Regions from separate parts of the Delftia sp. DLF01 genome, predicted to be linked through region 1. Evidence: predicted binding sites of a transcription regulator. Region 1 holds the regulator's gene; each other region holds the start of a gene.
What was found. Region 1 encodes FNR, which switches genes on or off when oxygen is low (the NO sensors DNR and NnrR bind a similar motif). Its sites were predicted from a motif close to TTGATNNNNATCAA; they were not measured.
Positions count from the first base shown of each region.

Region 2: a site for FNR is predicted at 3,382-3,395, ahead of IB269_RS13170 (type IV pili methyl-accepting chemotaxis transducer N-terminal domain-containing protein). Genes of this name have one in related genera too.
Region 3: a site for FNR is predicted at 2,996-3,009, ahead of IB269_RS05890 (bacteriohemerythrin). Genes of this name have one in related genera too.
Region 4: a site for FNR is predicted at 5,270-5,283, ahead of cyoA (ubiquinol oxidase subunit II). Genes of this name have one in related genera too.

Region 1 covers NZ_JACVAZ010000003.1:1,077,434-1,084,872, reverse strand. Annotated here, with positions in the region: gene ccoG (cytochrome c oxidase accessory protein CcoG) at 1-836, shown strand, start outside; gene IB269_RS20210 (FixH family protein) at 894-1,208, shown strand; gene IB269_RS20205 (hypothetical protein) at 1,387-1,674, shown strand; gene fnr (fumarate/nitrate reduction transcriptional regulator Fnr) at 1,756-2,475, opposite strand; gene hemN (oxygen-independent coproporphyrinogen III oxidase) at 2,638-4,020, shown strand; gene IB269_RS20190 (sulfite exporter TauE/SafE family protein) at 4,026-4,742, shown strand; gene IB269_RS20185 (HD-GYP domain-containing protein) at 4,812-6,158, shown strand; gene IB269_RS20180 (bifunctional diguanylate cyclase/phosphodiesterase) at 6,155-7,439, shown strand, end outside.
Region 2 covers NZ_JACVAZ010000002.1:1,046,176-1,053,614, reverse strand. Annotated here, with positions in the region: gene IB269_RS13195 (ligand-gated channel protein) at 1-324, opposite strand, end outside; gene IB269_RS13190 (hypothetical protein) at 323-490, shown strand; gene IB269_RS13185 (DUF445 domain-containing protein) at 657-1,961, opposite strand; gene IB269_RS13180 (DUF3297 family protein) at 2,083-2,340, shown strand; gene IB269_RS13175 (ChaN family lipoprotein) at 2,392-3,267, opposite strand; gene IB269_RS13170 (type IV pili methyl-accepting chemotaxis transducer N-terminal domain-containing protein) at 3,429-5,327, shown strand; gene IB269_RS13165 (response regulator) at 5,356-6,027, shown strand; gene IB269_RS13160 (MFS transporter) at 6,032-7,273, opposite strand; gene IB269_RS13155 (class I SAM-dependent methyltransferase) at 7,270-7,439, opposite strand, start outside.
Region 3 covers NZ_JACVAZ010000001.1:1,340,853-1,348,291, reverse strand. Annotated here, with positions in the region: gene IB269_RS05905 (ATP-binding protein) at 1-335, shown strand, start outside; gene IB269_RS05900 (Zn-dependent hydrolase) at 403-1,695, shown strand; gene IB269_RS05895 (Bug family tripartite tricarboxylate transporter substrate binding protein) at 1,950-2,933, shown strand; gene IB269_RS05890 (bacteriohemerythrin) at 3,044-3,598, shown strand; gene IB269_RS05885 (universal stress protein) at 3,689-4,126, opposite strand; gene IB269_RS05880 (2OG-Fe dioxygenase family protein) at 4,226-5,008, opposite strand; gene IB269_RS05875 (S8 family serine peptidase) at 5,372-7,439, shown strand, end outside.
Region 4 covers NZ_JACVAZ010000001.1:1,540,207-1,547,645, reverse strand. Annotated here, with positions in the region: gene IB269_RS06830 (ABC transporter substrate-binding protein) at 1-176, opposite strand, end outside; gene alaS (alanine--tRNA ligase) at 265-2,889, opposite strand; gene IB269_RS06820 (hypothetical protein) at 3,058-3,258, shown strand; gene IB269_RS29010 (hypothetical protein) at 3,451-3,684, shown strand; gene IB269_RS06810 (MFS transporter) at 3,742-5,079, opposite strand; gene cyoA (ubiquinol oxidase subunit II) at 5,378-6,424, shown strand; gene cyoB (cytochrome o ubiquinol oxidase subunit I) at 6,491-7,439, shown strand, end outside.

The DNA.
Region 1 (7,439 bases):
AGATGTTCTGGGTGCTGTTCTACGGCTTTGCCACCTATGGCAACGCGGGCTACATGCGCGAGCAGGTCTGCAAGTACATGTGCCCCTATGCGCGCTTTCAGAGCGCCATGTTCGACCGGGACACCATGATCGTCAGCTACGACACGGGCCGGGGCGAGCCGCGTGCGCCGCGCACCAAGAAGGTGGACTACAAGGCCCAGGGCCTGGGCGACTGCATCGACTGCAAGATGTGCGTGCAGGTCTGCCCCGTGGGCATCGACATCCGCAACGGTCTGCAATACGAATGCATTGGCTGCGGCCTGTGCATAGACGCCTGCAATTCCATCATGGACAAGATGGAGTACCCGCGCGGCCTGATCCGCCTGACCACGCAGAACGCCATGGCCGGCCTGTGGCGGCGTGCCCAGGTGCTGCGCCGCATCTTCCGTCCGCGCGTGCTGATCTACTCGGCCGTGCTGATCGGCTTGAGCGTGGCCATGATCGTGAGCCTGGCGCTGCGCCAGTCGGTCAAGGTGGACGTGATCCGCGACCGCGCCTCGCTGTCGCGCATCGTGGCGGGCGGCAAGCTGGAGAATGTCTACCGCCTGCAGATCATGAATGCCACCGAGCAGGCCCAGCGCTACCGCATCAGCGCCCACGGCCTCGATGGGCTGGAGCTGGCGTCCGAGCAGGAAGTCGAGGTCGGCCCGGCCGAGACGCGCGGCATTGCGGCGCGCCTGCAGATTCCCTACGGTTCGGCCGAGCCGGGCTCGCACACCGTATTCTTCGATATCGATGCCGTGCATTCAGGCGCGGGACGCGCGTCCGAAAAGGCCGTCTTCCTGGTGCCCCGGTGATGTTCCTGGCAGGCGCGGCACGGTCCGCGCCTGCCGCCTGAAAGAAAGAGGTTTCCCATGTCTTCCAGTCCCGCAGTGTCCGCGCCCGCGCAGGCTCCCTCGCACCCCGACGCCGGCAAGCCCTGGTGGAAGTTCGGCCATGTCTGGCTGGTGGTGGCCGGCCCGGCGGCCGTGGTGGTCGCTGCCGTGATCACGGCCATCATCGCCATCAACGGCGCCGATCCCGTGATCGACCCCGACTACTACCGCAACGGCATCACGATCAACGAGCGTGCCGATGGCGTGCGCGAAGTGCCCAAGAGCATGGCGCCCGCCGTCACCGGCCGCAACCATGCGGCCACGCCCGCGCATGATCACCCCACGGACCGCTGATCGCCGTGCACCCCTGCAAGAGGCCGCAGTCGCGGCCTTTTGCATGGCGGATCGCATCTCCGGCATGCGCGACGGGTGAGGGTTTCCTACAGGCGTGCAGGGCGCTACGGGGCTTGGCGCCATGCGTTGGCGCGGCGCACAATGAAGGCGACCCCTCGACAGCACAAGGAGATCGCTGATGTTGGCCCAACGCTGGATGTGGATTGCCTGGCCTGCCTTTCTGGCAGCCGCCGTGATGGAGATGCTGGTTTTTGCCTTTGTGGACCCGCTGGAGCTGCATTGGCTCGGCGACCTGGGCTGGTCGCGCCAGGGCATCTACACGCTGGCCTTCTTCGCCTTCTGGGGCGTGACCATGCTCTCCAGCCTGATGACCACCATGCTGGGTCGCTCGGCCCGCGATCTCAATGACGGCGTGGCCTCCGAGCCCGACCCGGACCTGGCCATGCAGGGGCTGGGGCGGGACTGAGCGAGAGCCCGCCGCAATGAACAAGGCCCGCTGTCGCGGGCCTTGTTCATTGGCGGATGAATGCTTGCCGCCCTTGCAGCCTCACTGGCACTGCTGGCTGTTGACGATGCGCTTGAGCGCCTCCGTGTCCAGGATGCGCAGATGGCGCTGGCGCACCTCGATGATGTTGTCGTCCGCGAACTTGGAGAAGGTGCGGCTCACCGTCTCCAGCTTCAGGCCCAGGTAGCTGCCGATTTCCTCGCGCGTCATGCGCAGCACCAGTTCGGACTTGGAAAAGCCCCGCGCATGCAGGCGCTGCACCAGGTTGAGCACGAAGGCGGCCAGGCGCTCCTCGGCGCGCATGCTGCCCAGCAGCAGCATCACGCCGTGCTCGCGCACGATCTCGCGGCTCATGACCTTGTGCACATGGTTTTGCAGGGCCGTGACCTCGCGCGACAGGTCTTCCAGCTTGTCGAAGGGCATGACGCAGACTTCGGCGTCTTCCAGCGCGACGGCATCGCAGGTGTGGTGGTCGTTGACGATGCCGTCCAGGCCGATGATCTCGCCGGCCATCTGAAAGCCCGTGACCTGGTCGCGTCCGTCCTCGGTGGCCACGCAGGTCTTGAAGAAGCCGGTGCGGATGGCGTACAGCGAGGTGAATGTCTCGCCGTTGCGAAACAGCAAGCCTCCGCGCTTGACCTTGCGGCGCGTGGCCACGATGTCGTCGATGCGCTGCATCTGCTCGGCATCCAGGCCCATGGGCATGCACAGTTCGCGCAGGTTGCAGTTGGAGCAGGAGGCTTTGATGGTCTGAAGGTTCATGGAGTGATAAACATCAGCGGCACACAGCGTGCCGGCGGTGACCTCGTGGATTGCGATGAGTTGGATCAAATTGTCGCAGCAGTCCCTCAAACAACTCTTGATATGAGTCAAGGACATGACCGATGTGCTGCGGCACAGTCGAGGTATTAGAGGAAAAAACCCATGACCGCTGTCACCCCAGAGCTGCTGCGTCGCTTTGACGTACCGGGGCCCCGATACACCTCGTTCCCTACCGCCGACCGCTTTGTCGAGGCCTTTGGTGCAGAGGACTATATCCTGGCGCTGCAACAACGCAAATCGAGTACCGCAGCGCGTGCCACGCCTTTGTCGCTGTATGTGCACGTGCCCTTTTGCGAGTCGCTTTGCTACTACTGCGCCTGCAACAAGATCGTGACGCGCCACCACGATCGCGCCGCCGTCTACCTGGACTACCTGGCGCGCGAGATGGCCTTGCACACGGCCCATTGCGGCAAGGGCCAGACCGTCAGCCAGCTGCACCTGGGCGGCGGCACGCCCACCTTCTTCTCCGACGACGAGCTGCGCACGCTGATGGGCCTGTTGCGCGAGCATTTCAAGCTGGAGCCGGGTGGCGAGTACTCCATCGAGGTCGATCCGCGCACCGTCAGCGTCGAGCGCCTGGCCGTGCTCAAGGAGCTGGGCTTCAACCGCCTGAGCTTCGGCGTGCAGGACTTCGACGAGCAGGTGCAGATCGCCGTGCACCGCGTGCAGCCGGCAGGGCAGGTGTTCGAGCTGGTGGCGGCCGCGCGGCAGCTGGGCTTCGCCTCCATCAACGTGGACTTGATCTACGGCCTGCCCAAGCAGACGCCCGAATCCTTCGAGCGCACGCTGGCCCAGGTCAACGCGCTGCGGCCCGACCGCATCGCGCTCTATGCCTATGCCCACCTGCCCGAGCGCTTCAAGCCGCAGCGGCGCATTGCGGCCGAGGATCTGCCCCAGGGGGCCGACAAGCTGGCCATGCTGTCGCGTTCCATCGCCGCGTTCATGGACGGTGGCTATGTCTATGTGGGCATGGACCACTTCGCCCTGCCCGAGGACTCGCTGGCCGTGGCCAAGCGCCAGGGCCGGCTGCACCGCAACTTCCAGGGCTACAGCACCCAGCCCGACTGCGACCTGATTGCGCTGGGCGTGTCGGCCATCGGCAAGGTGGGCGCCAGCTACAGCCAGAACGCCAAGACGCTGGAGGAGTACTACGACGCCATCGACGCCAGCCACCTGCCCGTGGTGCGGGGCCTGGCGCTGTCGCGTGACGACCTGGTGCGCCGCGCCGTCATCATGGCCATCATGTGCCAGGGCGCCGTGCTGTTCGAGCCCATGGAGCAGGCCTGGCTGCTGGGCTTTCGCGAGTACTTCGCGCCCGAGATGGCGGCCCTGGAGGACCTGCAGGCCAAGGGCCTGGTGCAGATCAGCGACGAGGGCTTCCAGGTCACGCCCATGGGCTGGTACTTCGTGCGCGGCGTGGCCATGCTGTTTGACCGATATCTGCAGGCGGACAAGAACCGGGCGCGGTTTTCGAGGATCATCTAGGCCCCATGCTCTTGTCGCTGCTCTGGACCGCTTTGATCATGGGGCTCGTCGGCGGGCCCCATTGCCTTGCCATGTGCGCTGCGCCCTGCGGCGTGGTCACGGGCGGGGCGGGGCAGGGCGGCGGCTCGCAGGTGGTGGCCGTGCATGGATTGCAAAGCCGGCTGTGGCTGCGCACGGCGCTGTTCCACGGCGGCCGTCTGGCCGGCTATGCCAGCCTGGGCGCTGCCTCGGCCCTGGCCATGGAGAGCCTGTCCTGGCTCACCAGCCAGACCACGGCGCTGCAGCCGTTCTGGACGCTGACCCATGTCGCCGTGATGGCCTGGGGCCTGGCCATGATGGTGCAGGCCCGCCAGCCCGCCTGGCTGGAGTCTGCCGGCCGCGCCGCCTGGCGGCGCGTGCAGCCCTGGGTGTCGGCGCCGGGCGGCACGCTGGCGGCAGGCTATGCCTGGGCGCTCATGCCTTGCGGACTGCTGTATTCGGCCGTGCTGGTCGCCGCGCTCAGCGGCGGCCCGTTGCAGGGCGCGCTGGCCATGGCGGCCTTTGGCGTGGGCAGCGGCCTGTGGCTGGTGGCCGGCCCCTGGCTGTGGCGGCTGGGCCGGCAGCGCCTGAACGGCCTGCGCGCCGAATGGGGCACGCGCCTGGCCGGCCTGATGCTGGTGGGCGTGGCCGTCTGGGCGCTGTGGATGGACCTGATCTACAAGCCCAGCCTCTGGTGCCGTTGAGCAACAGCTGAGGCCAGACTTGGCACCTGGGGTCGCGGATTGGCTGCGAGGCCCTCAGAACTGGAGATAATGCCCGAATCATCGGCTTACATATTGCCGATTCCTTCAGCCTCGGGGCCGTTGCCGCGCGTGAACCATTCCGTCCTCATCGATATCCGAGACCTCCGTCCGGGCATGTTTGTCCAGCTCGATGTTGGGTGGCTGAACCATCCCTTTCCGGTCAGCAGCTTCAAGATCACCTCCAGCGCACAGATCCAGACCCTGAAATCCCTGGGCCTGGAGGTGGTGCGCTGTGTCCCGCACAAAAGCGACACCTGGCCCGCCGAGGTGCGCACCCCGCCGCCGCAGGAGCTGCCGCCCGTCGTGGTGGCCCCCGAGCCTCCACCCACCGAACCTGCTCCAGCACCGCTGCTGCTGTCCGTGCCCGACTGGCGCGGCCGGCTGGAGGACTGCAATGCGCGCTTTCAGAAGGTGGAGCGCGGCTATGTGGCCATAGAGACCACCATCGCCAGCGCGCCCGAGCAGGCGCGCATGCCCACCGAGGCCCTGGTCGATGGCTGCCTGGCCGAACTGGCGGGCCCGCAGGACGTGGCCATTCACCTGCTGTCCGATGGCGTGGGCAGCAGCCAGAGCGTGCATGCCGTCAACGTGACCGTGCTCAGCCTGCTGCTGGGCCGGGCCCTGGGCCTGCAGGAATCGCTGCTGCGCGACCTGGGCCTGGCGGCGCTGCTGCATGACGCGGGCAAGCCCGTGGCCGGTGTCGAAGGCATGCACGGCCTGGCCCTGGAGCCTTCCGTGCCCGACGCCCTGCGCGAGCGCTACGAGCGCCATGTGGGCGAATCCGTGGCCATTGCCATGCGCATGGGCCTGTCGGCCCAGGTCACCACGGCCATCGCCCAGCACCATGAATGGGCCGACGGCACGGGGTTCCCGCTGAGCCTGGTGGCCGAAGACATGGAACTCACGGGCCAGATCCTGGCCCTGGTCAACAGCTACGACCGCCTGTGCAATCCCGGCGATGCGCAGACGCCGCATACGCCGCACGAGGCCCTGTCCATGCTGTTCAGCCGGCTGCGCGACAAGTTCGCCGCGCCCGTGCTCAATGGCTTCATCCGCATGATGGGTGTGTTCCCCCCGGGCTCGGTGGTGGAACTGACCGACGGGCGCCATGCCATGGTCATGTCCGTGAATGCATCACGCCCGCTCAAGCCCTCGGTGATGGTGCACGATGCCGGCGTGCCGGCCGCGCAGGCGCCCGTGCTGGCGCTGGAGCTGTTTCCCGAGCTGGGCATACGCCGGGGAGTGGCGCCCGCGCAGTTGCCGCGCGATGCGCTGGACTACCTGTCGCCGCGCCGGCGTGTCTGCTATTACTTTGAACGGGCGGTGGAGTTGGATCCACCGAAGGTGGCGTCTTGAACAAGCAAGCGCTGAACCGCGCCTGGCCCCGCCTGCTAGATGCACTGCAGGAGGCCCTGTGGCTGATCGATGCGCGCACCCTGAAGGTGCTGCGCGCCAACGCCGCCAGCGAATCCGTCACCGGCTATGAGGCCGATGCGGCCCCGGGCCTGCCCGTGCAGGTGCTGGCCGCCACGCCGCAGCAGCAGGCTTTCTGGAGCGATCCCTTCAACTGGCAGGCCGGAGCCCAGTTCATTGCCGAGGTGCGCCGCGCCGATGGCCAGCTGGCGCCCGTGGAGATGCGCGTGCGCGCGCTCGACGGCGAGGTGCTGCTGGTCAGCATGCTGGACCGGCGCGAGCAGGCCTTGCACGAGGCCGAGTTCGAGAGCCTGCTGGGCGAGCTGCGCGCCACGCTGGAGTCCGCGGCCGACGCCATCCTGGTCTGCGATCCCGATGGCCGCATCCGCGCCTTCAACCACCGCTTTGCCACGCTCTGGGGCATTCCCGAGGCGCTGCTGGTGCGCCGCAACGACGTGGCCATCCTCGACCACCTGGCCAGCCAGGTGCGCGATGCCGAATCCTATGCGCGCCAGTTGAAGCTGCTGTCGGCCCAGCCCCTGATGGAGGCGGCCGACGTGCTGGACCTGCGCGACGGCCGCATCCTGGAGCGCCGCGCCGTGCCCCAGCTGCGCCGGGGCCTGCCCATGGGGCGGATCTTTTCCTTCCGCGACATCACGGCCGAGGCCCAGACCCAGGCGGGTCTGGAGCTGGCCGCGCGCGTCTTCGAATCCAGCCTGGACGGCATCTTCATTGCCGACGGCTACATGGATGTGGCCCGCACCAACCCGGCCTGCGAACGCCTGCTGGGCGGCATGCCCGTGCAGGGGCGCACGGTGGAGTCGCTGTTCGAGGCCGCCGAAGGCCAGGCCGACACCCTGGGCGACCTGGCCCGCATCCAGTGGCACCAGGGCGGCTTCTGGGAGGGCGACCTGTGGCTGCGCCAGGCCGGCGGCGCGCGCTGCGCCGTGCGCCTGTCCTGGGTGCCGCTGCGCAACGCGCAGGGCGACGTGGTGCAGAGCATCGGCTTCATGCGCGACCTCACGCAGCAGCGCGTGGCCCAGCAGCGCATTGAACAGCTGGCCTACAGCGACGCGCTCACCGGCCTGCCCAACCGCCTGAACCTCACGGAGCGCGTGGATGCAGCCATCGAGGCCGCGCGCGCAGGCGGCACGGTGTTCAGCATCCTGTTCATCGACCTGGACCGCTTCAAGATCATCAACGACTCGCTGGGCCACCAGTTCG
Region 2 (7,439 bases), on a different contig from region 1:
GATCACGCCGGGCACATCGCGCAGGGCATCGTGCAGGTTGCGGTAGGCGCCCTGCTCCAGTTCCTGGCGCGTGATCACCGAGATCGAGGCCGGCGCCTGGCTGATCTCCTGCTCGAAGCCGCTGGCTGTCACGACCAGGGTTTCCAGCGTCGCCCCGCCTGCTGCCTGGGCCAGCGCGCTGCCCGAGGCCAGCAGGCCCAGGCAGGCGCCCAGCGCGGTGCGGCGCAGGGGAACGACGGTGGAGGGAAACGAAGCACGCAGGGAGGTGCAAAGGGCGGACAGGGCAAAGCCACGGCCCGCCGCGGGGGCTGTGCAGTTGTGCATGGGAAAGCTCGCAAGAAGAATCACGGACGGTCGAACGACCGGGGTGCGCATCCGCTCTGTTGTTTTTGATGAGTGCGAATCGTTCTTATTTTATTTTTCCGTCGACAACGGCCTGGCCGACGGCAGCGCAGCTGCTGTTTTTCTTTACAAGCGGGCCGATCTGTGAGCAATTCATTCAGGATGCTGAATGTTGCCTTGTTCATCAATGACATGCAGGGCCGCCAGTGCCTGGGCGCGTGCAGCGCCCGGCCCGATTCACGGCGTTCCGGCGAGCACGGCGGCTTTGTAAAGTTGGCCCGATGTGGCCGGCAGGCAACATCCTGATACGAAGATCAGGCCCACAGCCGCCCCGCATTGGAGACCAGGAACAGCACCAGCCCCACGGCACCGCCGACCACGGTGCCGTTGATGCGGATGTACTGCAGGTCCTTGCCGATGTGCAGCTCGATCAGCTCGGACAGCTCGCGCGCATCCCAGCGCCGCACGGTATCGGCGATGTGCTGGGCCAGGAACTGCGAGACATCGGGCGCCAGCGCCTGGGCCCAGCGCTTGAGGCGCTCGTTCATGGAACTGCGCAGCGCCTCGTCGTGCGCCAGCGACTGGCCCAGCCAGCGGCCCATGGCGGCGGTCTTGCGCGCCACCTGCGAATGCTCGTTGGCCAGGTCCGCCTGCAGCTTGGCGCGCAGGCCCAGCCACAGCGCCCGCAGGTAGCCGGCCAGCTTCTCGTCGTGCAGCAGGTAGTGGCGCAGCCGCTCGGCGCGCTCGGACATGGCGGGGTCGGACTGCAGCCGCGTGACCAGCCGGTCCACGGAGGCGTCGAAGGCCTTGCGCATGTGGTGCTCGGGATTGCTGGCAATGTCCTGCAGCAGGCTGTCGAGTGCGCCCGCAATGGCGCTGGCGCCCTTGTCGCTGAGCCAGTCCGTGGGCAGCATCTTTTCCTTGAGCGGATGCTCGCGCTTGAGCCACAGCACGATGGTCTGGGCGATCAGCACATGGGTCTCGGCCTCGCGCAGCACGCCGCTGACGCGGGCCAGCACATCGTCCAGCACGGCCTGGTGGCGGCCGTCCTTGGTCAGGCCCGACAACAGATCCGCCGCCGCGCGGGGCAGGTCCACCTGGGCCAGCAAGGCCTTGAATGCCTGTGTCAGAAAGCGCTCCACCTGCCGGTCCTGCACCATCTCCAGCGCCGCCAGCGCCAGCCGCGCCACCTGCCGCCCCAGCAGCGTGCTGTTGGCCGGCGTGGTCAGCCAGCCGGCCAGCACGCGCGCGGGATCATGGCGCTCGATCAGCGCCACCAGCGAAGGGCCGTCCAGGAACTTGTCGCGCACGAAGTTCGCCAGGTTCTCGCCAATGCGGTCCTTGTTGCGCGGGATGATGGCCGTATGGCGCCCGACCAGGGGCAACGGAATGCGCCGGAACAGCGCCGACACCGCAAACCAGTCGGCCAGCGCGCCGACCAGCGAGGCCTCGGTCACGGCCTTGATGCAGGCCAGCCACAGCGGCACCTGCTGCCAGTGCCCCGCCGCCACGGACGAGGCCACGAAGCCCAGCGCCACGAACAGCAGCAGCGCCAGCGGCAGGCGCTTGGCCGACTTCAGTGTTTGACGTTGCTCTGGCGACAGCATGGAGCGCAGCATACGACGCCCGTCCGCCATCCGCATGACGATGCCTGCCGCCAAAGCCTGTCAGCCAGCGCCTGCCTGCGAATTGCGCGGACAATACCGGCTTTCTTCAGAACCCTCTTGCGAGAACAAGACCATGACCGACGCCAACGCACCCGCCGATCGCCCCGCACTGCCCGACCACCTGTCCATCGACCCGCGCAGCCCGCACCATGTGGCCGCCGTGTTCGAGCACGACATCGGCATCCGCTTCAACGGCAACGAGCGCTTCGATGTGGAGGAATACTGCGTGAGCGAGGGATGGATCAAGGTGCCGGCCGGCAAGACGGTGGACCGCAAGGGAAGGCCCCTGCTGATCAAGCTCAAGGGCGCCGTGGAAGCTTTCTACCGCTGATTTCCGGCCGGTCGCAAGGCCGGCCGCAACCTCTTCAGGAATCAGCGGGCTTCAGCCCGCATCGGCCCGCGGCGCCGGCGGGTTCCTGAACTTCTCCCGCAGCTCGGCGCAGTGGTCCTTGGCGGGCAGGGCATCCGTCTTCTGCAGCCAATCCACATCCGAGGCCTGCGCCACCGATGTCTCCCCCGCCTGCGCCACGGCCACCTTGGCGCCTGCGGCCTCGGGCAGCCAGCTGGGAATGCCCACGCCGCGCAGCACGTGGCCGCGCCCGGCCACCAACAGCACGGTCTTGCCGGGCTTGACAGCGGCCCTGGCCACCTCGGCCATGCTGGCGTCGCGGGCCAGCTGGATGCGGGCCATGGGCGCCAGCTGGGTGTCGGGCAGCAGGCCGCAGTGGCCTTCGCGGATGGCGTCGAGCTGGCGCTGCCAGCCCTCGGGCGGCAGGTGGGTGTCCAGGTTCTCGTTGCGCATGGCCTGCTTCATGTCGGCGCGCGGCAGGTTGCCGCCCAGCACGGGCACGCCCGCGCGCACGGCGGCCATGACCACGCCGCGGTAGCGCGGCCAGGGCCAGGCCGCGTCCTGCCATTGCAGGGCCTGCTGCACCGCGTCCTCGGAGGCATCGCGCGCCAGGCTGGCCGTGGAGCCCGTGCGCGGCGCCATCTCGATCACCAGCGCGGCCAGGCGCTCCTGTTTTGCCAACTGCTCCACCGTGGCCTGCTGCCAGGCCTGGTGGGCGACCGCATCGTGCTGCTCGCCCAGCAGCACGATGGGCGCGTCGGACCAGCGCTGCAGCTGCTGCGTCCAGTCCCGCGCCGGGGCGGAGGAGCTGGCGCAGCCGGCAAGGGCTGCCGCCAGCAATGCGGCCGCAGCCAGGCCGGCAAGGCGCGGGGTGCGGATGAAGGGGCGGGGGATGGAGCGGACTTGCATGGCCCCATGCTAAACACTGGCCTCGCCCGGGGACGCCATAGGCCCTGTGGGCGTTGGGGGCAGTTGAAAGGATCCTAGGAATCGGGGCGGGGGCACGGCGCAAACGGGCGGCGCTTGATTCAGGTCAAGACGCACAAATGTGCCGTGGCTACAGTGCAACCATGCATGGCAAGCCCTCGCTTTCGACCAAGCTGCTGCTCATGGGCGCGGCCTGCCTGCTCGCGGCCGTGGCATCGATCGGTTTCACGCTGTGGGTGGCCTGGCAGCTGGAAGGCGGTGCGGCGGCGGTGAACGAGGCCGGGCGGCTGCGCATGAGCATGGTGCGCATGGCCATGGCGCGCCAGAACGAGGCGCCTGCGCAGTGGCAGGAGCGCGCACGGCAGTTCGACGCCAGCCTGGACCTGCTGCGCAGCGGCGACATGTCGCGGCCGCTGTTCGTGCCCTGGAGCGATGCGGTCAGCGCGCGCTACGAGCGCATACGCGGCGACTGGAGTGCGCTGCGCACGCAGTGGCAGGCCGAGGACCATGTCGATGCGCAGGCCATCATGGGCAGCGCCGATGCCTTCGTGCGCGAGGTGGACGGCTTTGTCGAGGCCATCGAGGACCGGCTCTCGCGCTGGACGGCCATCCTGCACCTGTTTCAGATGTGTCTGATGGCGCTGGCCATCATCGCGGCCGTGAGTTTCATGGCCACCAGCTACTGGCTGGTGCTGCATCCCGTGGGCCAGCTGCGCTCGGCGCTGGAGCGCATGCGCCGCGGACACCTGGACACGCGCATGAGCGTGGAGGTGGATGACGAGTTCGGCCAGCTGGCCGCAGGCTTCAACCTCATGGCCCAGTCGCTGCAGAGCTCTCACGCCGAACTGGAGGACAAGGTGCGCGAGAAGACCGCCAGCCTCAACGTGCAGCACCAGCAGCTGCAGGCGCTGTACGCGGTCAGCGTGCAGGCGTCGGAGGCCGCCAGCCTGCAGTCCCTGGCCGAAGGCTTTGTGCGCCAGGTCCGCCTGGCGGCCCAGGCCGATGCGGCCACGGTGCGCTGGTCCGACGAGGCCAACGAGCGCTACGTGCTGCTGGCCGGCGACGGCCTGCCCCAGTCCATGTCGGTGCAGGAGCACTGCCTGCACACGGGCGCCTGCCTGTGCGGCCAGCCGCGCGAGCAGGCGCGGCTGCGCGTGATCCCCATCACGCCGGCCAGCGCCCTGCAGCTGCCGCACTGCCGCGAGGCCGGCTTCCAGACCGTGGTCAGCATCCCCGTGCAACTGCAGCAGCGCCTGCTGGGCGAGGTCAACCTGTTCTTTCGCTCCACCGTGGTGCTCACGGACGACATGCGCGACCTGCTGTCCGCCATGGCGCGCCACCTGGCCAGTGCCATGGAAAGCCTGCGCGCCACGGCGCTGGAGCGTGAGGCCGCCGTGGCCGAGGAGCGCGGCCTGATCGCGCGCGAGCTGCATGACTCCATTGCCCAGTCGCTGGCCTTTCTCAAGATACAGACCCAGCTGCTGCGCGACGCCGTGGCCAAGGGCCGCGACGAGGCGCGCGACCGCAGCCTGGGCGAGCTGGAAGTGGGCGTGCGCGAATGCTATGCCGACGTGCGTGAGCTGCTGGTGCATTTCCGCACGCGCACCAGCGCCGAGGACATCGAGGCCGCGCTGCGCGCCACGCTGTCCAAGTTCGAGCACCAGACGGGCATTGCCACCTCGCTGAGCATGTCGGGCCAGGGCCTGCCGCTGGCGCCCGACGTGCAGATCCAGGTGCTGCACATGGTGCAGGAGGCGCTGTCCAACGTGCGCAAGCACGCGGATGCCAGGCATGTGGAGCTGCGCGTGGGACGCCACCCCTGGCGCTTCGAAGTCTGCGACGACGGCTGCGGCTTCGTCCCCGCCGCCGTTGCGCCGGACTCGCTGCATGTGGGCCTGGGCATCATGCGCGAGCGCGCCCTGCTGGCGCAGGCGCTGGTCCATGTCCACTCCCGCCCCGGCGAGGGCACGCGCGTGCTGATCGAGCTGCCGCCGTCGGCCTCGGCCGGCGCGCCAGCGCAGGCCCTCCCCTCGAACGCGTGACACGCTCCCGCAAGAAAAAGACCGCCCCATGTCCTTCTCCAGCCCCATCTCCGTCTTCGTCATCGACGACCACACGCTGTTCCGCCGCGGCCTGATCGCCCTCATCGCCCAGGACGCAGGCCTGCGCGTGGTCGGCGAGGCCGGCGACGCGGGCGAGGCCCTGCGCCTGGTGCCCGCGCTGGCGCCCCAGGTCATCCTGCTGGACAACCACCTGCCCGGCGTGCTGGGCGTCGATGCCATCGCGGGCCTGCGGGCCGCATCGCCCGGCAGCCGCGTCGTCATGCTCACCGTGAGCGAGGACGGCCAGGACCTGGCGGCCGCGCTGCGCAACGGCGCCCAGGGCTATCTGCTCAAGACCATCGACGGCGACCTGCTGTCCGAGGCCCTGCGCCGCGCCGCGCGCGGCGAGCCCGTGGTCAGCCCCGAGATGATGGGCAAGCTGGTGGCCGCCTTCCAGTCCCAGGGCGCGCCCGAGCCCCAGGCGCCCGAGCCGGACGAGGCCCCGGCCTCGCCGCTGTCCCCGCGCGAGGAAGAGGTGCTGGTCCAGATCGCCCGAGGCGCCAGCAACAAGGAAATCGCCCGCACGCTGGACATTGCCGAGACCACGGTCAAGATCCATGTGCAACACATCCTGCGCAAGCTCGGCCTGAGCTCGCGCGTGCAGGCGGCGGTGTATGCGTCGGAGCGGCAGCGGGATTAGCGGGCTACGCTGTGGCTGAAGCCCAACCATCCCCCGCACACCGCAGCGCCCACACCCACGCCAGCGCGGCCGCCACGGTCAGCCCGGTGAGCATGGCCGCCGCGCCCATGGCGTCCAGCGCCACGCCGGCCGCCAGCGGCACCAGCATGCGGCTGGCGGCGAAGAGGCTGGCCTGCAGGCCGTAGTCGAAGGCCTGCCAGCGCGGGCGGGCGAATTGCATCATCAGTCCGAAGACGCAGGCCGAGGAGGCGCCCATGGCTGCTGCCACGCAGGCCACGGCCGCGACCAGGCCCGGGGGCGGAGCGCCGGCTGCGATGACGGCCGCCAGCAGCGCCAGCGCCGCCACGTTGCAGCCCGCATACAGGGGCAGGGCGCGCCGGGTGCCCAGGCGACGCGTGAGCAGGGGCGAGGCCGCGCCCGCCAGCGCAGCCACCACGCCGCCGCCCATGCCGGCCAGCAGGGCAGCCTGGGCCGGCGCGAAGCCATGGTCCAGCATCAGCGGCTTGAGGTAGAACCAGGCCGCGCCGATGAAGGGGAAGTAGCTGACCAGCACCAGGGTCCAGCGCCAGGCGCCGGGCTGGGCGCCATAGCCGCGGACCATGGCGGCCAGTCCAGCTTTGGGCGCAGGCAGCAGCACAGGCGAGGGCGCATCCCCGGGCTCATGGCGCACCACCCAGGCCAGCAGCAGGGCGCCCAGGGCCAGCGCGCCGGCCAGGCAGAGGAAGGGCGCGCGCCAGCCCCATTTCGCCTGCATGAGCAGCATCATCCCGCCGCCCACGATGGCGCCCAGCGACAGCGCCGCTGCGCGCACGCCCCCGGCGCGCATGCGCTCGGACGCGGGCAGCAGGCGGATGGCCAGGGCGCTGACGGGAATGTCGGCCCAGGTGGCGGCCAGCGCGGCCGCGAAGGCCAGGCCGAACAGCCACAGACGCTCGGCCAGCAACTGCTGCCAGCCCAGGGCCAGCAGCACGGCCGCATAGGCCAGGCACAGGGCCAGCGCCCAGGCGCGGTAGCGCGGCTGGCCGTTCGCGCTGCGCGCTTCCACGGGCGCGGCCAGCGCGAACTTGATGAGCGCGGGCAGGCCCGCCAGCTGGAACAGGCCGATGGCCGTGCCCGACCAGCCATGCTGGCGCATGACCAGGGGCAGGCCCAGCCAGAGGTAGACGCTGGGGGCGGTGAGCGCCAGGTGCAGCCAGCCGAAAAGTGCCTGGAGCAGCCAGACAGGGCGGGGAGCTGCGGCCTTCATGGCGCGGCCTTGCGGGCAATGAGCACGGCCAGCGGCGCCATCGGAAACTCGCGCGACTCGATGCGTTCGATGCGCTCGAAACCCGCCTGCGCCAGCAGCGCCTGCAGCTCGCCGCGCCGGGTCACGCTGCGGCCCAGCAGGCGCATGGGCAGGTAGTAGGGCAGGG
Region 3 (7,439 bases), on a different contig from region 1:
ACGCGGCCGACACCCTGGCCATGCTGCTCAGGCTGCTGGGCGCCGAAGTCGAGATTGCCCGCGACGGCCCCGGGGCCCTGGCCATGCACGCGGCGTTCAGGCCCGAAGTGGTGCTGCTGGACATCGGCCTGCCCGGCATGGACGGCCTGGAGGTCGCCCGCCGCATCCGTGCAGAGCACGGCCGCGACCAGGTCGTGCTGATCGCGCTCACGGGCTGGGGTCAGGAGGAGGACCTGAGACGATCGCGGGAAGCCGGCATGGACCACCACTTGGTCAAACCCGTGAGCTTCGACACGCTCGAGCGTCTGCTGGCGGGCCTGCGCCCCCTGCCGTGAGGACTGCTTTTTTCGCGCGAGAATTCGGGCTGCCCGATCCCAGCTGCCCCAGACGCCACCGAGACCGATGACCGCCCTGCCCGCTTCCTCCGCCCCCAACCTTCCTCCCATCAACGCCGAGCGCCTGTGGCGCCGCGTGGAGACCTTGTCCACCTTCACCCTGCCCGACGTGCCGTGGACGCGCCGCGCCTTCTCCCCTGAATTCGTCCAGGCCCGTGCCTGGCTGCGCGGGCAGTTCGAGGCAGCCGGCATGCAGGTCCATCTGGACGAGGGCGGCAACCTGGTGGGCCGCCTGCCGGCTGCCCCAGGCCCGGTGCAACGCGCGCCCATCTCCACCGGATCGCACTGCGACACCGTGATGATGGGCGGGCGCTTCGACGGCATCATCGGCGTGCTGGCCGGCATCGAGGTCGCGCACTGCCTGCACGAAAACGGCATCGCCCTGCAGCACCCGTTCGAGGTGATCGACTTCCTGTCCGAAGAACCCAGCGACTACGGCATCTCCTGCATAGGCAGCCGCGCGCTGTCGGGCAAGCTGGACGCCGCCATGCTGTCCGCCCGCAACCCCGAGGGCGAAACCCTTGCCGAAGGCATGCGCCGCATCGGCGCGCGGCCCGAGGCGCTGGACCGCCCGCTGCGCAGCGCCGGAGGCACGGCCGCCTTTGTGGAGCTTCACATAGAGCAGGGCCCGGTGCTGGAGCAGCGCGGCCTGCCCATCGGCGTGGTGACGAACATCGTGGGCATCCGCCGCGTGAGCTTCACCGTGCGCGGCCAGGCCGACCACGCAGGCACCACGCCCATGGACATACGCCAGGACGCGCTGGTGGGCGCGGCGCGCATCATCGATGCGGCCAACCGCAAGGCCGCTGCGCTCAATGGCCAACCCCACTATGTGGTGGCCACCGTGGGCCGGCTCTCGCTTACGCCCAATGCCTCCAACGCCGTGCCCGGCCTGGTCGAGATGATGATGGAAGTGCGCAGCGACCACGCCGGCGTGCTGGAGCGCTTCCCCGAGGAACTGCTGGCCGAAGTCCTGCCCGGCCTGGCCGCCTTGCGCGTGCGTGCCGAGATGGCCGACGTGAGCCGCTCCCAGCCCACGGACTGCTCCGCGCCCGTCATGCAGGGCGTGGAGCAGGCCTGCGCAAACCTGGGCTACGCCCACATGCGCATGCCCAGTGGCGCCGGCCATGACGCCGTCTACATGGCGCCCACCGGCCCCATGGGCATGATCTTCATCCCCTGCCTCCACGGCCGCAGCCACGCGCCCGAGGAATGGATAGAACCCGCCCAGCTGCTGGACGGCACCCGGGTGCTGTACGAGACAGTGCGCGTGCTGGACGCGCAATTGGCGCAGGGCTGAGCGCCTGGCCTGCGGCCAGGCACCAAGGCGGCATAAAATAGCCCGCTTCCCTCTGGAGCAGGCACAAGCTGCTCCTTGGTGGAAGCCCCTGTGGCACAGATTGCGGAAATCCGCCCAAATAGCGGGTTTCCCAATGCAAGATGGCGGAACCACCCTCCCCGATCATCGACAACCCACCGCATGGGCGGCCCGGCACTGCCGGTCCGCTGCGAGAGGGTTGCACCGCCCCATCAGACCCTGGAGTTTCTTCTTTCATGTTCCGCCAACTGATCACCTGCACCGCCGTGGCCGCCGCCATGGGCCTGAGCTTTTCCGCAGCCGCCCAAGGTGCGGCTGCCGACTATCCGAACAAGCCCGTGCGCATGATCGTGCCCTTCCCGCCCGGCGGCGGCACCGACATCCTCGCGCGCGTGGTGTCCAACAAGCTCACCGAAGTCAGCAAGTGGACCGTGGTGCCCGACAACCGCGCGGGCGCAGGCGGCACCATCGGCATCACCGAGGCCGCCAAGGCAGCGCCCACGGGCTACGACATGGTCATGGGCCAGAAGGACAACGTGGTCCTGGGCCCCTATCTCTACAAGAACCTGCCCTGGAACCCCGTCAAGGACCTGGTGCCCGTGGCCCACGTGGCCTACACGCCCATCGTGATCGCCACCAGCGTGAACTCGCCCTACAAGACCCTGGCCGACATCGTGGCCGCTGCCAAGCAGCACCCGGGCAAGGTGACCTACGGCTCGCCGGGCAATGGCACCAGCATCCACATCTCGGGCGTGCTGCTGGAGAAGGCCGCAGGCATCCAACTGGTGCACGTGCCCTACAAGGGCTCCAACCCGGCCCTGATGGATGCGCTGGCCGGCAACGTGGACCTGCTGGTGTCCTCCGTGCCCTCGGCCATCGGCCAGATCAAGGCCGGCAAGCTGCGCGCCATCGCCGTCACATCGGCCAAGCGCTCGTCCTCGCTGCCCGACACGCCCACGCTGGCCGAATCGGGCCTCAAGGGCTTTGACGTGAGCACCTGGTACGGCCTGTTCATGCCCAAGGGCACGCCCACGGCCGTCGTGACCAAGGTCAACGCCGAAGTGAACAAGCTGCTGGCCATGCCCGAAGTGCGCGACGCCATCCAGACCCAGGGCGCCGAGCCCCAGTCCATGAGCGTGGCCGACTTCGACAAGATGTTCCAGGCCGACTTCAAGCAGTCCAAGCAGATCGTCGAGTCCTCGGGCGCCAAGATCGAGTGACATGCCTGCGGTGCCAGGGCTGCATGCCCGGCACCGCCTGCAATGGCCAACGCCGCATTTCATTGATGCAGATCAGCCTGATCTGCATCAAGGAGCTATGTGACAGTCCCGTGAATACTTCTCTGGAAATCACCGAATTCCTGGAGAACGTCATGGCATTGCTGGTCTGGGTCCCCGAGCTGGACACCGGGATTGCAGAAATCGACCGGCAGCACCGCCGCATCGTCGATTACATCAACAAGCTCTACGAGCTGCGCTCGTCGCCCGACCGTGAGGCCCTGGGCGATGTCATCGGCGAGATGATCGACTACACCGTCTCGCACTTCGTGTTCGAGGAAAGCCTGATCGAGAGCGCCGGCTACATGTTCGCCGGCCCGCACAAGAAGGTGCACGAGCTGTTCACGCGCCGCGTGATCGAGATGCAGACCCGCTTCGATGCAGGCGAGGACGTGGCCGCCGAGCTGCACGGCATGCTCTCGCGCTGGCTGTTCAACCACATCCGCAACGAAGACACCGGCTACGTGGACTCGGCCAAGGCCTATCTGCGCATGGCGCGCGAGTCCAGTCCTGCCGCCGAGAAGGAAAGGCTCAAGAACGAAGTGCTGCAGGAGCTGGAACTGCAGCGCAAGAAAAAGGGCTGGCTGGCACGGCTGCTCAATCGCTGAGCGCCCTCTCCCCCTGCAGCGCACCAACAAAAACGGCTCCCGAGGGAGCCGTTGACGTTTCACCCGGCAAAGGGCCGAGCGGCCCGGTGATTACTCGCGCACCACCAGCACCGGCACGCGCACGGCGCCCAGCACGCGCTGGGTCACGCTGCCCAGCATCAGCTTTTCCAGGCCACGGCGGCCTTGCGAGCCCATGATGATCAGGTCGGCGCCCGTGCTCTCGAGCACGCGCACGATGCCTTCGTGCACCGCATGGCCTTCGCCCACCACGGTGGTGGCGGTGATGCCGGCCTCGTCGGTAATCTTCTTGACGGCGTCCAGCGTAGTGTTGGCCTCGGCCGTGGCCGCGCTCAGGTACTGCGACTGGCCGTAGGCGAAGTCGGCGCCCACGCCCGTGAACGGATAGGGGTCCACCACGTAGACCGCCGTCAGCGTGCTGCCAAAGGCCTTGGCCAGCTCCACGCCCTTGTGTACCGCCAGCATCGAGCTGTTGGAGCCGTCCACGGGAACCAGGATGTGCTTGAACATGCGTTTTCTCCTTTGTGCTTGGCCGCCGTCAACAATCGGGGGCGGCCGGGTCGATGAACCAAAGTGTGCGCCCATCATGCGCCAGCGTCTTGAGCTGCATCAATCCTTGCGGCGACGCGTCAGCTCCGAGCCCTGGAAACCCTGGCGGCGATAGGTCAGCACCAGGGTATCGCGCACGCCGCCCGGCTGCTCGGGCTGGATGGGCGTGGTCTCGTGGATCATGCGGGCATCGTCCAGCAGCATCACCGACCAGGGCTCGGTCAGCGTGAAGCGCTGCCCGCTGGGGCCCGTGGCCTCGAAGATGCGTGTCTCGCCGCCCTTCACGCCCTCGCGCCCGACCAGGATCACGGCCACCAGGTCCACGCCGTCGCGGTGCGCGCCTTCGGGGGTGGGCCGGCCAATGCCGTCCGTGGTGTCGATGCGGAACTGGTGGGACTCGATGAACCAGCGCTCGTGCTGCACATCATCGCCCTGGGCGCAGAACACCTGGTCGGACAGGCCGGCCAGCGCCAGCAGCAGCCGGCTCCAGGTGGCGCTTTGCGCCGTGGCGTCGCGCATGGGATCGAACATGCGCAGCATGCCGCCATGCAGGGCGTTGTATTCCACCGGCTGCCAGTGCGCGCGGTGCTCCACCTGCTGCAGCCCGTCCTGCCCGGCGATGAAGCAGGAATGGCGGCGGCGCCGGTAGCGCCCGCCGTCCTTCAGGAAGGCATCGGGCGGCAGCTGGGCCCAGTCGGCATCGAGCGCATGCAGCTCGGTCAATGACACGCCTGCCCAGGCCGCGAATTCATCGGGGCGCAGCACCGCATAGCCTGCGTCGCGCAGCGACTGCGCTGCATTCTGGGGGGCGATATAGGGAGGGGGAAACGTGATGTGCGCCATGGCCGGCAAGCTTACTCTTGGTGCGCGGCCCGCGCGGCGATCTACAGCGCAATTTTACACAGAGCTATGGGCACCGGATCGCACCCATCCTAAGATCGAAGGCCACCTTCTTTTTCCCATCAATCGCTGCAATACATCAACCGGATATACCTAACGCAGGCAGATTAAAGGCAGCAGCTGCACCGCAAAGATTGGATGACGTCTTGCACACCTGGCTGGCTTCGAGGTCACCGTTCGCAGCCATTGTCGAACCAGACAGCGAAGCCACAAGCCCATCGCAAGAAACATTTTGTCACCTACAATCGGGATAAGTAGCGGACCGTAAAATCTTCAGTACCTTCTCCGTCCTCAAGAAAGGGCATTGTGAACACAGCAGCCAACAGAAATCCCAAGGGAAAAACATTCGCCGTCATCAGCGCCAGGATCTTTTCCGTTTTTAGCCTGGCCTTGACACTCTCGCTGGCTGCCAGTGCCCAGGAACGCGTACTGCTTGCATCGCAGGCTGACACTCCCGTTGCTCAACGTAATGATGAATCGACGATAGCCACTCTGAGCGGGCTCCAAGAAACTGCAGCACAAGCAGGCCACGTAAAGGTTATCGTGGGCTTGCGTGTACCGTTTTCTCGAGAAGCTTGGCTGTCAGCCTCAGCGGTGGCTCAACAGCGTGACGAAATTGCTCTGATGCAATCGTCGATGCTGCAACGCCTTCCCTCGCTGGCGGCAACGCCTGACGCCGTGAGCCGTTTCGAGACCATTCCCTTCATGGGTCTGACCGTGACTCCCGGTGAATTGGCCGATCTGGCCAACTCCCCCGAAGTCATCAGCATTGAACGGGACCAGCTCGCCATCCCTAGCGTGTATAGCAGCGTCCCCCACATTGGTGGAAATACCGCTTGGGCATCCGGATATAGCGGCGCCGGCCAGACCGTGGCGGTTCTGGATTCAGGCGTTCTCAAAAGCCATCCCTTTCTTCAAGGCAAAGTCGTTTCCGAGGCCTGTTACTCTTCGACCTCTGGCAGCTCCGTACAATCGCTGTGTCCGGGAGGGGTTACGCAGTCAACGGCCATCGACTCTGCCCTGCCTTGCAGCTTGGAAGGCTGCGATCACGGAACCCATGTTGCAGGCATTGTTGCAGGTTCTGGAACCAGTGGTTTCTCTGGAGTCGCGAAGGATGCAAAGATCATTGCAATACAGGTTTTCTCCAGAATCAATGATTTTTCCGTTTGCGCCGGACTAGGAAAATCTGCTCCTTGCACCGCATCGCACAGCGCAGATCAAATCAAAGCCCTCGAACGCGTATATAGCCTTAGAGGCATTTACAAAATTGCCTCCGTCAATGTAAGTCTAGGGGGAGGATACTACACCGGGTTCTGCGATTCCCAGCAATCCAGCGTCAAGGCCATCATCGATCAATTAGCCAGTGCGGGCATTGCCACAGTGGTTGCCTCAGGGAACAACGGTTATCCAGGAGGAGTGTCTGCACCTGCCTGCATCTCAACAGCAGTCAGCGTTGGAGCCAGCTGGGCCAGATCAGGCTCCGGCAACAACTGCGAAGGAAATTACCTTGGAACATCAGCATTAGACTCTGTCGCTTGCTACTCCAATTCAGCCCATTTCCTCAGCCTGTTGGCTCCCGGCTCTCAAGTATATTCATCCCTTCTCGACAATACCTATGGATTCCGTGATGGAACTTCGATGGCAGCACCCCATGTTGCGGGCGGCTGGGCCATCCTGAAGCAGAAAAATCCCAGTGCGACTGTCACAGAAATACTGAACACATTCAAAAACACAGGAACACCTGTGGCTGACCCCCGCAACGGCATCATCAAGCCACGCATCAACCTGGCTGCCGCTCTCGGCATCACGGGTGGCAGCACCCAATACCATGTCCTGGACGTACAGACATTGGGAGGGGGAAGAATTACAAGCTCTCCAGCAGGGATAGATTGCGGCAGTTCTTGCGCAGCAAGCTTCCCCCATGGCTCATATGTCTCCCTCACAGCGACACCCAATACCGGATACGCTTTCGCAGGATGGACACAGTTTTGCACTGGCCAACCGGGTACTTGCATTGTCATGATGAATAGTACTGTTAGCGTAGCTGCCAAATTCGTGGAAACGAATGTGCAAATCACCTTGGCGAAAGCGGGCCAAGGACAGGGATCCATATCCAGCAATATACAATCCTGCAATCAGGCCGTGTGCACCTTCACGGTTCCCAGGGGCACCATATTGAATTTCACGGCATCTCCTGCATCTGGCAGCATTTTTTCCGGATGGAGTGGCGGAAACTGCTCTGGCACCGGCATCTGCGCCATTACGGCCGATAGCAGCGTCACTATTACTGCAACCTTTGACCCGGCTGCCACTGGTTCTTTGAAATATGTAACTCCAATCACAATCTCCAATCTCTCAGGCGCACAAAACTCGA
Region 4 (7,439 bases), on a different contig from region 1:
TGGGCATAGCGGACCTGCAGCTGCATGCCCAGGCTGCTGGCCGCGTCCTGCATGGCCTCGCTGACCGTGGTCCAGTAGCGCTCATCGGACCGGCCGGGGTTGATGAAGACCACGCTTTGCGCGGCGGCAGCGGCCGATTGCGCCAGCACGCCCATCACCCAGGCCATGTAGGTCATACGCAGCGCCCACGGCAAGACGCCCCGGTGGAGTCCACCGGGGCGTCCCGAAGAAGGGGCAGCAGGAATCATCTGCCGCGCAGCTGGGTCAGACGCGCTCTGCCACCCAGGCCTGCACACCGGCCAGCGCCGCGGGCAGGCCCGAAGCGTCCGTGCCGCCGGCCATGGCCATGTCGGGCTTGCCGCCGCCCTTGCCGCCGACCTGGCTGGCCACGAAGTTCACCAGATCGCCAGCCTTGATGCGCGAGGTCTCGGCCTTGGTCACGCCTGCGGCCAGTTGCACCTTGTCGCCATCGACGGCGGCCAGCACGATGGCTGCGGCGCCCAGCTTGTCCTTGAGCTTGTCCATGGTGTCGCGCAGGGTCTTGGCATCGGCGCCTTCGAGCCTGGCGGCCAGCACCTTGATGCCCTTGACGTCCACAGCCTGGCCGGCCAGCTCGTCGCCCTGGCTGGAAGCGAGCTTGCCCTTGAGCGCAGCCACTTCCTTCTCCAGCGCGCGGATCTGCTCCAGCGCACCGCCGATGCGGGTGTTCAGCTCGGCCGTCGGCGCCTTCAGCGCGGCGGCGGCCTGGTCCACCGTGGATTCCAGCGATTGCAGGTAGGCCAGCGCGTTCTCGCCGGTCACCGCCTCAATGCGGCGCACACCAGCGGCCACGCCGCCTTCGCCCACCACCTTGAACAGGCCGATGTCGCCCGTGCGCTGCACGTGGGTGCCGCCGCACAGTTCGCGGCTGCTGCCGATGTCCAGCACGCGCACGGAGTCGCCGTACTTCTCGCCGAACAGCATCATGGCGCCCGTGGCCTTGGCCGATTCGATGTCCATCACGCGCGCATCGGTGGGCGTGTTGGCCAGGATCTCGGCGTTCACGCGGCGTTCGATCTCGCGGATCTCTTCAGCGGTCACGGGCTGGTTGTGGGCAAAGTCGAAGCGCGTGCGCTCGGCGTTGACCAGCGAGCCCTTTTGCTGCACGTGGTCGCCCAGCACTTCGCGCAGGGCCTTGTGCATGATGTGAGTGACCGAGTGGTTGCGCATGGTGGCGGCACGCAGTTGCGTGTCCACCTCGGCCTGCACGGCATCGCCCACCTTGAGGCTGCCGGACTCCAGCACGCCGTGGTGGCCGAACACATCGGCCTTGATCTTGAGCGTGTCCTCGACCGCAAAGCGTGCGCCCGTGGTGCTGATCACACCCTGGTCGCCCACCTGGCCGCCGGACTCGGCGTAGAAAGGCGTGGTGTCGAGCACGACCACGCCGCTCTGGCCGGCCTTGAGTTCCTGCACGGCGCTGCCTTCGGCATACAGTGCCACCACCTTGGCGGCCTCGGCCAGCTTCTGGTAGCCCGTGAAGGCGTTGGCATCGCCCGTGTATTCCAGGGCGCGGTCCATCTTGAACTTGCCTGCTGCGCGGGCCTTGTTCTTCTGCTCTTCCATGGCGGTCTGGAAGCCCGCCTCGTCCACGCTCAGGCCGCGCTCGCGGCAGACGTCGTTGGTCAGGTCCAGGGGGAAGCCGTAGGTGTCGTGCAGCTTGAAGGCCACGTCGCCGGGCAGCACCTTGGCGCCACCGGCCAGCGCCGCGTCCAGGATTTCCATGCCGTTGGCCAGGGTCTCGAAGAAGCGCTCTTCCTCGACCCGCAGCACTTCGGTGATGCGCGCTTCCTGCTCGCGGATCTTGGGATAGGCATCGCCCATCACGGCCACCAGGTCCTTGACCAGCTTGTGGAAGAACGGGGTCTTCTGGCCCAGCTTGTAGCCGTGGCGGATGGCGCGGCGCACGATGCGGCGCTGCACGTAGCCGCGGCCTTCGTTGGAGGGAATCACGCCATCGGCCACCAGGAAGGCGGTGGCGCGGATGTGGTCGGCGATCACCTTGAGCGAGGGGGTCTCGATGTCAGCGATGTGCGTCTCGCGCGCAGCGGCCTTGATCAGCGCCTGGAACAGGTCGATCTCGTAGTTGCTGTGCACATGCTGCAGGATGGCGGCCAGGCGCTCCAGGCCCATGCCGGTGTCCACGCAGGGCGCGGGCAGTGGCTTGACGTTGCCCTGCTCGTCCATGTCGAACTGCATGAACACGTTGTTCCAGATTTCGATGAAGCGGTCGCCGTCTTCGTCAGGGCTGCCCGGAGGGCCGCCGGCCACGTGCGCGCCGTGGTCGTAGAAGATTTCCGAGCAGGGGCCGCAGGGGCCGGTGTCGGCCATCATCCAGAAGTTGTCGCTCTTGTAGCGGCCGCCCTTGTTGTCGCCGATGCGGATCACGCGCTCGGGCGGCAGGCCGATTTCCTTGGTCCAGATGTCGTAGGCCTCGTCGTCCTCGGCGTAGACCGTGGCCAGCAGGCGTTCCTTGGGCAGCTTGTAGACCTCGGTCAGCAGCTCCCAGGCCCACTTGAGCGACTCGCGCTTGAAGTAGTCGCCGAAGGACCAGTTGCCCAGCATCTCGAAGAAGGTGTGATGGCGGGCCGTGTAGCCCACGTTTTCCAGATCGTTGTGCTTGCCGCCTGCGCGCAGGCAGGTCTGCACCGAGGTGGCGCGCTTGTAGGGGCGCTTGTCGGTGCCCAGGAACACGTCCTTGAACTGGACCATGCCCGAGTTGGTGAACATCAGCGTCGGATCGTTGCCGGGCACCAGGGGGCTCGACTCCACGATGGTGTGGCCCTTGGATGCGAAAAAGTCCAGAAAGCTCTTGCGAATGTCGGCAACGGTGAAAGTGGGTGTGCTCATGGTGTCTAGGAGTTCGGAGCGCGCACGCGGGGCGCTGTCCCTGGTGGGAGGGTGTCCCGTCGGGACCAACGCGCATTATAGGTTTGCCCCATGGTTGCGGCAGCGAGCCCTGCCTAGCCTCCATCACGCACGTGGCCAAAGAAGGCCTCTCCTCCCATCTGCCCGCCCTTGAGCACGATCTCCAGCCCGTCACTGGCCGGATCGCTGACATGCGAGCGCAACAGCGGCGCGCGACTGGCCGGTCCACGGCGCCTGCAGCTGTGGGCGGCGCCCCATCCGGGCCGCAGGGCCGACATTCTTGCGCTGGAGAAATGGCTGGTGCAGGAGATGGGGGAGATGGGTAGCACAGGCGATCTCGCCGTTCCCTGATCCCGCTCAGACTGCGCGCGATGAGCAGCCTGGATAATCGCCAGCCGGAACCACAGCAAGCACACCATGGCGCAACCACAGACACCCGAGCCTCATTCCAGCGAACCGGCCACCGCTGCCAGCGCCAACGGATCCGATCCGGCCAAACCGCCAACACCGCCGAAATCGCCCAAGCCGCCAAAAAGCCGCATCGTGCCCTGGCTCATCGGCCTGCCCGTGGCCTTCTTCGCTGTGCTCATGCTGGCTGGCCAGTTGCTGTCCACGCCCGAAGGCGAGGCGCGCTGGGTGGAGCGCGAAACCATCAAGATCTGCCGCAAGGAAACCGCGCGGCCAGAGGCCGAGCGCAAGACGCAGCAGTTTGAATCGGTTCAGGACTGCGACAGGCTTGAATTCGACTTCAAGCAGCGCTACGGTGAAAACCCCTGAGGCGAAGTCACAACGAAAAAGGCCGGCAGAGCCGGCCTTTGGCTTGCAAGGGTCCGTTCAGTCGCGCGTCTCGATGGCGCGGTTGATGCCCAGCGCCGCCAGCGTGCACAGCGCGCCCGACAGCAGATAGATCCCCAGCGCCACCAGTCCGAAGCGCGAGGACACGCCCAGGGCCACCAGCGGAGCGAATGCCGCGCCCACCAGCCAGGCCATGTCCGAGGACAGCGCGGCACCCGTGTAGCGATAGCGTGAGGGGAAGTTGGACGTCACCGTGCCTGCCGCCTGGCCATAGGACAGGCCCAGCAGGATGAAGCCGACGATGATGAACACGTTGTTGCCCATCGTTCCGCTGCCCAGCAGCCAGGGCGCCAGGAAGCTGAAGATGCCGATCAGGCAGGCCATGGTGCCCAGCGTGTTGCGCCGGCCCACACGGTCGGCCAGCCAACCCGAGACCATGATGGCGGCAGCCGCACAGAAGGCGCCCACGATCTGCACCCCGAGCACATGGGTCACCGACTGGTCAGAGTACAGCGAGATCCAGGACAACGGGAAGATGGTCACCAGGTGGAACAGCGCAAAGCTGGCCAGGGCGGCAAACGCACCGATCACCACGTTGCGTCCCTCGTCGCGCATCAGCGGCAGCACGCCCATGGGCTCCAGCTCACGCTGCTGCAGCAGTTCGGTGTAGGACTGGCCCACGACCAGGCGCAGCCGGGCAAACAGTGCCACGACGTTGATGGCAAAGGCCACGCAGAAGGGATAGCGCCAGCCCCAGCTGAGGAACTCGTCGGCTCCCACATGGGCGTAGATGAAGGCAAACAGCCCTGCCGCGAGCACGAAGCCCAGCGGCGCGCCCAACTGGCCCATCATCGAATACCAGCCCCGCCGGTTCTTGGGCGCCGACATGGCCAGCAGCGACGGCAGCCCGTCCCACGAGCCGCCCAGCGCAATGCCCTGGCCTATGCGCAGCAGCGCCAGCACGATGATGGCGTTCACCCCCGCCTGCTGGTAGCTGGGCAGGAAGGCCATGCCCACGGTGCACACGCCCAGCAGAAACAGCGCCAGCGTCAGCTTGGTCGCCCGCCCCCAGCGCCGCTGCACGGCCATGGACAGCGCCGTGCCCAGCGGCCGGGCCACGAAGGCCAGCGAGAAGATGGCGAACGACATCAGCGTGCCGTCGAGCTTGGAAAGGTAGGGAAACAGCAGTGCCGGGAAGACCAGCACGCAGGCGATGCCGAACACGAAGAAGTCGAAGTACTCCGAGGATCGCCCGATGATCACGCCGACGGCGATTTCGTTGGGCGTGACATCTTCGTGGGTGTCGGCGCGGGACAGAGATTCTTTGCTCTCATAGCTTCCGCCGGGGAAGCTTGCAGTTGTGTCGAGGCCGCTCATAGATGGATGCTCCTTGTCTCGTCTCACTGACAGCTCTGTTCTACGCCCTCGCTTGATCTGGCGCAAGGCGGTTTCCACCTCGACCGGCCTCGGTGTTTGTCCTGCTGCGCGCGACTCGAAAATGCGGCCTCCGGACCGCCAGGCGCCTGCCGTGCACCCGCCCAGGTAGCAGAAAGTTCCCGGGTTCTCCTTGACGTTGGACAAAATGTCCAATGGACAAATTTATACTTCGTAATACATTTGCCCGGATCTTGTAATCCGCGTTTCTATGTAAACGCGCTCTTGTTGCGCCCCTAGCATGCTAAAAATCAAGGAACTCCGTGGGCCTGCGTGGCTCACCGCGGCCGCTTTGACAGCCAGTCTCACTGGCTGCAGCAAAGCCGTCGTGCTCAACCCCGCCGGCGACATCGCCGCGCAGCAAGGCAACCTGGTGGTCACGGCCACCTTGCTGATGCTGATCATCATCATCCCGGTGATCATCCTCACGCTGCTTTTCGCCTGGAAATACCGCCAGTCGAACACCGAGGCCCACTACGACCCCGAATGGCACCACTCCACCACGCTGGAGCTGGTGATCTGGTCCGTGCCGCTGATGATCATCATCGCGCTGGGCGCCATCACCTGGATCAGCACCCACAAGCTGGACCCCTACCGTCCGCTGGACCGCGTCTCGGCCACCAAGCCGCTGAGCACCGATGTCAAGCCGCTGGAGGTGCAGGTCGTGGCCATGGACTGGAAGTGGCTGTTCTTCATCCCTGAAAAAGGCATCGCCACCGTCAACGAGCTGGCCGCTCCCGTGGATCGTCCCATCCACTTCAAGCTGACCGCCACCTCGACGATGAACTCCTTCTACGTGCCTGACCTGGCCGGCATGATCTATGCCATGCCCGGCATGCAGACCGAGCTGAACGCCGTGATCAACAAGCCCGGCGTGTTCCACGGCCTGGCATCGCACTACAGCGGCGCCGGCTTCTCGGGCATGACGTTCAAGTTCCATGGCCTGAGCAACGAAGAGTTCGATCAGTGGGTTGCCAAGGCCAAGTCCGAAGGCAAGGCCCTGACGCGCGATACCTACCTGAACCTGGTCAAGCCCAGCGAGCGCAACCCGGTCGAGCGCTTCGCCACGGTGGACGAAGGCCTGTACGACAAGGTGCTCAACCGCTGTGTCGAAGAAGGCAAGATGTGCATGCATCACATGATGGCCATCGACGCTGCCGGCGGCGAAGCCTATCTCAAGGCCGTGGGCATGAACCTGCCCCAGGATGTGTGCACGGTGCAAAACGCCGACCGCGTCGTGGCCTTCCTGGACCAGCGCGACGGCTCCGCAGCCGCTGCGCAGCAATAAGCAGTTAGCGGACGCGGACGACGGCCAGACCGCCGCCCGCTCCCATCACGACCTAAGAGACTCGATATGTCTGAACATACCTCCCCGGCACAGGCCCACTGGCTGCTGGGACGCATCACTTGGGACTCCATCCCGATGGCGCATGAGCCCATCGTGCTGGCGACCTTCATCGCCGTGGTGCTCGGCGGCCTTGCCGTGCTGGGCCTGCTCACCAAGTTCCGCCTGTGGGGCCCGCTGTGGCGCGACTGGCTGTGCAGCATCGACCACAAGAAGATCGGCATCATGTACATGATCCTCGGTCTGGTCATGCTGCTGCGCGGCTTTGCCGACGCGCTGATGATGCGCCTGCAGCAGGCCATGGCCTTCGGCGACAACCTGGGCTACCTGCCTCCGCACCACTACGACCAGATCTTCACGGCACACGGCGTGATCATGATCTTCTTCGTGGCCATGCCCTTCGTGACAGGCCTGATGAACTATCTGGTGCCGCTGCAGATCGGCGCCCGCGACGTGTCCTTCCCGTTCCTGAACAACTTCAGCTTCTGGATGACCACGGGCGGCGCCGTGCTGGTGATGATCTCGCTGTTCCTGGGCGAGTTCTCCACCTCCGGCTGGCTGGCACTGTCCAACCTGGGGGCGCAGAACCCCGGGGTCGGGCTTGACTACTACATCTGGGGATTGCAGGTGGCCGGCGTCGGCACCACGCTGTCAGGCATCAACCTGATCGTGACCATCATCAAGATGCGCGCACCCGGCATGAACCTGATGAAGATGCCCGTCTTCACCTGGACCGCCCTGTGCACCAACGCGCTGATCGTGGCCTCGTTCCCCATCCTGACCGCAGCCCTGGTGCTGATGTCGCTGGACCGCTACGTCGGCACGAACTTCTTCACGAACGAGCTGGGCGGCAACCCCATGCTGTACGTGAACCTGATCTGGATCTGGGGCCACCCCGAGGTCTACATCCTGATCCTGCCCTGCTTCGGCATCTTCTCGGAGATCGTCTCCACCTTCA